Regions from separate parts of the Pseudalkalibacillus sp. R45 genome, predicted to be linked through region 1. Evidence: riboswitches for the same ligand, from Rfam matches in the RefSeq annotation. Region 1 holds a riboswitch; the other holds the start of a gene.
What was found. Region 1 has a riboswitch for cyclic di-GMP ahead of ACTWQL_RS05330 (DUF5667 domain-containing protein). Riboswitches for the same ligand answer to the same signal wherever they lie in the genome.
Positions count from the first base shown of each region.

Region 2: linked by a shared signal. The riboswitch ahead of ACTWQL_RS06180 (GspE/PulE family protein) and the one ahead of ACTWQL_RS05330 (DUF5667 domain-containing protein) in region 1 are both predicted to bind cyclic di-GMP.

Region 1 is NZ_JBQQCL010000001.1:1,152,056-1,155,782, reverse strand. Features, by position in the region: gene ACTWQL_RS05335 (S8 family serine peptidase) at 1-656, opposite strand, end outside; cyclic di-GMP riboswitch class I at 1,129-1,213, shown strand; gene ACTWQL_RS05330 (DUF5667 domain-containing protein) at 1,340-2,446, shown strand; gene ACTWQL_RS05325 (DUF2569 domain-containing protein) at 2,751-3,287, opposite strand; gene ACTWQL_RS05320 (GNAT family N-acetyltransferase) at 3,371-3,727, opposite strand, start outside.
Region 2 is NZ_JBQQCL010000002.1:87,561-91,287, forward strand. Features, by position in the region: gene ACTWQL_RS06170 (serine hydrolase domain-containing protein) at 1-92, opposite strand, end outside; gene ACTWQL_RS06175 (response regulator) at 300-1,160, opposite strand; gene ACTWQL_RS06180 (GspE/PulE family protein) at 1,194-2,831, opposite strand; cyclic di-GMP riboswitch class I at 2,982-3,070, opposite strand; gene ACTWQL_RS06185 (ribonuclease H-like YkuK family protein) at 3,424-3,727, opposite strand, start outside.

The DNA.
Region 1 (3,727 bases):
ACCTCTGATTCTGAGAGATCGGCATCCGTTTCCGGACTAAGAATGAAATCCTTGTGAGATGGATCTACACCTGAATCGATCACAGAAACGACCATTCCTTCACCTTTGTATGTTCCTTCTGTCCATGCTTTATAAGATTGGATGAATTCATGGCTCGTGACCATATTAGGTTCAACAATCGGTCTTTCGTATTCGTTTGATAAGTAAACGTCCTTTACGCCAGGCAGTTTTTCAATATTTTTTATTTCACTGTATTGGACTTCACCACTGAATCCATTAACAACAGTCGTAAAGTTGAATTTATAGTTTATGTTGACCTTCTGATCAGCGATGCTTTGCTTTACTTGCTTTTGTCCAGTCGTTACTTTTTCTTGTAATACTTTTTGCGATGGCTTTGCTAGCTTGGAATAATTTGTTCCTTTTTCCTTTGCCAATTCGATTGCAGCTTTACCATCTAATTCTACAATCACTCTGACTTGATCATTCGCTTTAAATGGCAAATCAGCCTTTACGGTATCTAAAGCTTCTTCTTTTGTTGTTGCATTTTCTGAACTTTGGCTGCCGTTATTCATGTTCGGCGTTGCGGCAAAGGATAAATTAGAAAATGCTAATAGGAAAATAAATAAGAGAGTGACACTTTTCTTGAAATTGTTCAATCTAACCACCTAAAAACCCCTTTTCTCCAAATATCATTCTGACCTTCGATTTCTGACTTTCGCCTCCTTGTTCAATCGTTTTCTGCAGATATTTTTATTTTTAAAATAATCTGTCATTTAAAAGTATCAAAACAATATTTGTCAAACATCTACAAAAAGCCCCATATTACTCGGTAAAAAGTAATCAGGGAGATGTTACCAACTAATATCCAGATAAAATTAAATTTAGCTTATACTGGAAGTTTTTTAACGCGTAAAAGTACTACCTGGACAAAGCAGTTCTAATTCTAACAAGTGTTGAAAGTGCGAATACAAAAGGAAAGACCTTAAGCCTAGGTTATTAGTCCTGTTCGCAACGTAATTACGAATTAATTATGTTATATGATCGGTTGGAACTAGAAAAATTCTGAAAAAACGGGTAATTTTGACTTGGTAAAATATTGTCGAATTCTTGTATAATAAAACTAATTAAAGCAGATAAAGGCAAAGCTATCGAAAGGTAGTGACGCAAAGCTAAAGGGACTAACGGTTTATACCTATGTCAGCCAGTTGCCTAAGGATCAGAATACCTACATAACTTGGAGCCCGTGAGAGGGTCCGGCAGCAAATTCCTGGGTTGAGCGTTACATACAGCCTCGGCAATCTGCTTTTTTTATGGAAAAAAAACAGAGGGGATGGAGAACTTGATCAAAAAATGGATCGCAACGATCAGTGCAGCTTCACTTTTGCTTTTCGGAGCAACACCAGCTGCATTTGCAAACACAGACGAGTCTACACCAACAGTCGACGTGTCTGAGGGATCAACGAATGAAGAAAACACAACTGAAGAAGGTACGGAGGAAGAAACGACAGAAGGCGAAGAGGCTCCTGAAGATGAAGAATCAGCAGAAGAAACCGAAGAGCCATCTCTGCTTCCAGGGGACTTTTTCTACTTTGTAAAAACGATGATCGAGAATGTACGTCTAGCAGTAGCTTCAGATGAATATGAAGAAGCGAAAATTTTAGCAGAGATTGCAGCAAACCGGATCGCTGAAGCGAATGCGCTTTTTGCAGCAGGGCAAGAGGAATTGGCCCAAGAGACGCTTGAAGAAGCGTTGAAAGCGCAAGAAGCTGCCATGGAAAAAGCAGAGGAAGACGAATCTTCAGAAGAAACTGAAGAAGGTACCGAAGAAGAAACGACTTCTGATGAAGAAGTGAATGAGGAAGAACCAACGGATGAAAGTACAGAAGAAGAGTCAACTGAAGATGAGGAATCTACAGAAGATGAGGAAACCACTGAAGAAGATGGGTCCGAGGAGGACGAACTTCAGGCAAAATTATCTCATAACATAGATGCACTTCTAATGGCTCTGACGCATGTGAAAAACCCGAATGCTCAAGCTTCTTTGATGAATAATATCCAAAAAGCTTTTGTTAAACTTGATAAAAAGATTGCAAAACTTGAAGAGAAATACGGAGTAGACGTTGATCAAGAGGAAGAAGCTGAAGGCGAAGAAACTGAAGAGACCGAAACTGAAAAAGAGGCTTCAGCTGAAGAAGAAGAGAAACAACCTGAAAAGGCTGAAGAAGAAGCAGAAAAACAAGCCGAAAAGGCTGAAGAAAAAGCAGAAAAAAAGGCTGAAAAAGCCCAAGAAAAGGCTGAAAAAGCTCAAGAAAAACGAGGAAAAGGTAAGCAAGACCATAACAATGACAAAAAAGATCGTGGACACGGTAAGCAAGATAAAGACCGTGGAAACAAAGGTAAACACGAAAAGGATCGCGGAAAAGGGAACGGACACGGAAGAAATTAACACCGTTCAGCCAGTTAAAAAGAGAGAACTCCACACAAATTGTGGAGTTCTCTTTCATATTATAAGCAACACTAGTCACGTGCCAGGCACCGAACAGAAAGCCAGTGGTACCAAGGGATCTCAAACGGTGCCAGGCACCGAACAAAAAGCCAATGGTACCAAGGGATCTCAAACGGTGCCAGGCACCGAACAGAAAGCCAACGGTACCAAGGGTTCTCAAACGGTGCCAGGCACCGAACAGAAAGTCAATGGTACCAAGGGGTCTCAAATGGTGCCTGGCACCGGGATTTTCATCCATCAAATTCTACACCGATATCCCTCCGCCGGAGAGGGGTTGGTTGAAGCTTGTCCTTTTCACGAAGGTTGCTTTGACTCGTTTTGATTTCAATAAGTATGGGACCAAAACCAGGCATGAGACCAATGAGCCGATTTGCTGTCTATAGGTTTGGGTTTTGATGTATGCAAGCATTTCTTCCGATATCGGAAGTGAGCTGAAGATCCAGTTGGTGATGAATCCATCCGCAATCGAATAAACCGTCACGCCAACTAAGAAGTAAATCATGTATTTCGGAAAAGAAGGACTTCTATTGAACAGCAGCCACAACGCGACAATCGACAAAACCACAATCCCATAATCCACGGCTGCTCCAACGAAAAAGGTAGGTGCAAACCATGCGTGATACATCGGATTGCCTGGTTCCGTCAACATGCTCCAGGCTGGTGTGTCATAGACCGTCACATAGCTTTGATAAAGGGCATAGAGACGAATGATCGGGACGAACAGAAGACCAACAACAATCAAAATCAACCATCCAGCGATTCCTTCGTGTTTAGATCCCATAATGATCTCCTTTCGTTTTCCTTAATCTGCTATTTAATACCCGCAATTTCCCCAAAGGAAACTAGAGCATTCTACCCAAATATTCAAGTTCTTTTATATACCTCATATTTACCGACTTCCTCAAACCCCAGCTTTCGTAAAATCGGTTCTGAGGTGTCTTTCCGGGCTTGCGTGACAATCCAGTTGCTCCCGTATGAACTTGCAAGCTCCATCCGTCTCGATAAAAGCGCACGATAAATGCCTTGCCCACGGTACTCCGGCAAAACGCCGGTTCCTGAGAGATACATCGCGTCACCGTCACTACTGAATCGATATCCTGCATAGCCGATCGCACGATCCCCGTCCATGACGATCAAAAAACCGCCTCGACGGCCAGGAACTTTTAGATACGCAAGCCTCTGCTGTACCAACGTTTCCTTCGTGGCATCATCATATCCCCA
Region 2 (3,727 bases), on a different contig from region 1:
TTATCCTTTTCCATATGAACGACACCGGAAAAATCTTCAATGCTATTGATTCGTTTTAATGTGTTTTCAATCAGTGATTCATTTTTCAGCACTTGCTTCCCTCCTCAAAAAACCAGTCTATCTACTTTTCTACAAAAAATAGGAAAGCCCTTTACAAATCTCTGTTATTCTAGCGAAATTCTACGGGTGATCTGTATGCTGATTACCCGCTCCATGCTATGGGAGCCATCTGGCAACAGTACAAATTAACAAGGTCAAAGAAAAAACTACACCCTGTCACAGGATGTAGTCATAAACTTTTAACTCATATTCTTCCCTTCTTCAAGTCGTTGCTCAAGCCACCCATGAAGATCACGGAAACCATCGAGAGATAGACGGATGGATTGTTTTTCATTGGATGCATCGATCATTTCTAAACAGACGTTCTGATCATTTTCTGTATACGTGAAAGCAAAACTCTTTGTTTCACCTTGTACCTCTTCCTCCCAATTGCACATATAACTCGTTAGAAATTTAATTTTACTGTTTCTGGTGGGTGCTGGTTTTGGTATTTCATGATTTGATTCATTTACACGTTCTGGAGATGCTTTATATGTTTCAGGTTGTTCCACAGGGCGTGTGCCTTCTTCCTTAGTTTGTGCTTCTGTTTCTCTAACAGAAGCCTCAGTTTCCACTTCTTCAGTTTCCTCTTCCATTGTTTCAACGGTAGCTGCGATCTCTGATTTAACTTCCTCGGTTTCTTTTGAATTGTTAGCTGTTGCTTCTTCGGAAATTTCAGCTTCTACACTCTTCAAATGGGGCTCAGCATATTTTTTGATGATTTCACTCATGTAATCCGGTTTGAAAGGCTTCATCAAATATCCGACTGCTCCTGCATCCAAAGCTTCCTGGATCATATCTTTTTGGTTACTGGCTGAACAAACAAGGATGACTGCTTCAGCGTCAATTTTCAAAATTTCTTTGATGGCTTCAATCCCATTCATTTCAGGCATTGTAAGGTCCATCATGACTACTTGAGGCTGGATGGTTTTATATTTATGTACAGCTTCTTTTCCGTTGACTGCTTCCCCAACTACGGTATGGCCATATTGCTTAAGACAATCTGCTGCCATTTTTCGCATGAAACTGGTATCATCGACGATTAGAAACGTATAAGACATTTGGATTCCCCCTGAATTTTATTCGTGCAGGCTTCAATTGACTGCTTTTAGTACTTCCTCAACTGTTGTTAGACCTTCTCGTGCTTTTGACAAGCCGTCATGCAACATTGTTTTGAACTCATTTTCTTTAACGTACTTCTTGAATTCTTCAATCGGCTTCTTTTGGAGGATCAGTTCGCGAAGTCCATCATCGATCGTCAAGACTTCATGGACCCCGATGAATCCTTTATAACCGGAATTGTTACAAAGTTTACAACCGTCACCTCGAACTACTGCTACTTTAGAGCTTTTATTCGTAGTAACGAAGGAGCGGAAATTACCGATTTTGCTTTTTTCTTTTTGGTCTTCTAAATCTATCAAGTCATGGGCTTCAAAAAGCTTCGACTCTTCATCAGAAGCAGGCATACTCTTTGCACATCTTTTACATACACGCGGTGCGAGACGTTGGGCTACAATACATGAAAGTGAGGAGGCGATCAGATAGGGTTCAATTCCCATATCCAATAACCGCCTGATGGTATAAATCGCATCATATCCGTGAATCGATCCAACAACTAGTCTGCCGGATAAAGCTACCCTTGTTGTAACTTCACCAGTCTCTGAATCGGGAATGTCACTGACCATGACGAGATTCGGGTCCTGATTCATGATTGTCCTCATTCCGTATGGAAACGTGAAGCCTAGAGCTTCATCAACCTGTACTTGCATGATCCCATTTATCCTTCGTTCCACCGGACTTTCTAAAGAAACGATTTTTCGCTTATCGATGTTCATATGGTTCAATATGGCATAGAGTTGAGTTGATTTTCCACTGACTGCAGGTCCTGCAATCAAGACCAAGCCTTTCCCCTTGTCCAACGAATCTTCTAATTTCTGTTTGTTCATATCGGTAAAACCGAAATCTTCCAGTTTGAAAAAGTCTTCCGAATGCTTCAATAAACTTAGGACGACACTTTCACCATCAATAGTAGGAACTGTTGAAACACGAATATCAAAGTCATTGTTATAAAAGTCTTTATGTATGTATCCGCTTTGAGGTAATTTTCGTTCGGATGTATCCATATTTGATATGGTTTTGATTCTTGCAATCACGGCCTCTTGCAACTGTTTTGGAATGATCTTTTGTTTTTCAAGCATCTGGTTGATACGATACCTGACCACAAGGCCCTCTTTATCAGTATCAAGATGGATGTCACTTGCGTTTTGTAGTAATCCATAGTCAATGATATCGGATAATTCTTTCACAGAATCCAATAAACCATAATGATCGATAATCGCCATTTCCAATTCACTCCGTGTAGCCAAACACGGTTGCACCACCATACCAGAAGCCACTTGAACATCTTTGATCACTTCTTGATTCAATGGATCGACCATCGCGACCTTCACTCTTCCATCCTTTTGTTCAATTGGTATCATGCAGTGCTTCCGAGCTACTGATTCATGGATCAGCTGTAAGGTGTTACTGCTCGGGGCAGCTTCATCCATATTGATTACAGGTATGCCGAGTTGAAATTCTAACGCTTCTACTAATTGACGCTCTGTAATCATCTCTTCTTCCACAAGGATTTCACCGATTTTCTTATATGAGTGTTTCTGTAATTGAAGTGATTTTTCCAGTTGTTCTTCTGTTATCAAACCATTCATTATCAAAAGTTCACCGATGCGCATTTGGACCTCCTTAAAATGTAATAGAATCTATCTGCATACTTATAAAACGAAAATTGTGAAATTCCAGCATAAAGCCATCCTGGCAAGAAATTAGTGAGAAAATGCGACTAGTCGGCGTCTACAAAAAAAGACATAAAAAGACAAGTGTTTTTGAGCAGCCCGACGGTCATGCCATTAGTAATGGTTTAGATTCGCGGCTTTGCGTCCCCGACTTTCGAACGGGTTTGCCTTTTATCATTCACTTGTAATTCGTGTTAAAGAGAAAATTTTGTCTAGGAAAAAATACCCTTTTGTTCTTGGTTCAATTATACTTGAAAGAAAGATTTGGAAAAATAGAGCGATATCACTAATTTCCAAAATAGTTTAAAAGAACCATTATTTTAAAATTAAAGGTATTCTGACAATTTAAAGTAGGTCCTATTACATATGAAATTCGGAAATAAGAAAGTCGTCGAACATTGTCAACGGCTTTGTGGTGAATTTCTTTTAATAAAAGGCTGTTTGCGAAAACAGCCAATAAAAAACAGCTTCGGTGGATCGAACCTGTTTTTGTTTGAAACCATTAAATTATTTTTATATGGAAAACTAATATCTATTTGGTATAGCGGTTTGCATAACTCGATGCTACCAGGGATTCTGGTTTGATCTTCGCTTCTATTCCATGCGCTTCTATTCTTGCGACCATTTCTGCTACGAATTCCCTCGTTTTATTACGCTTTCCTTTTCCGATATCCAGGTGTCCTTCCATTGTAAAGCTCGACCCTTTATACACATGTGGTAAAACGATTTGGACCAATTTATTTTTTAATGGTTCATTGAAAAGATATGCAACTTCCTCTGTTAGTGACGTTTCAATTGAAATCTTCTGATGTAAGTTACGGATTGCTTCAGGATAT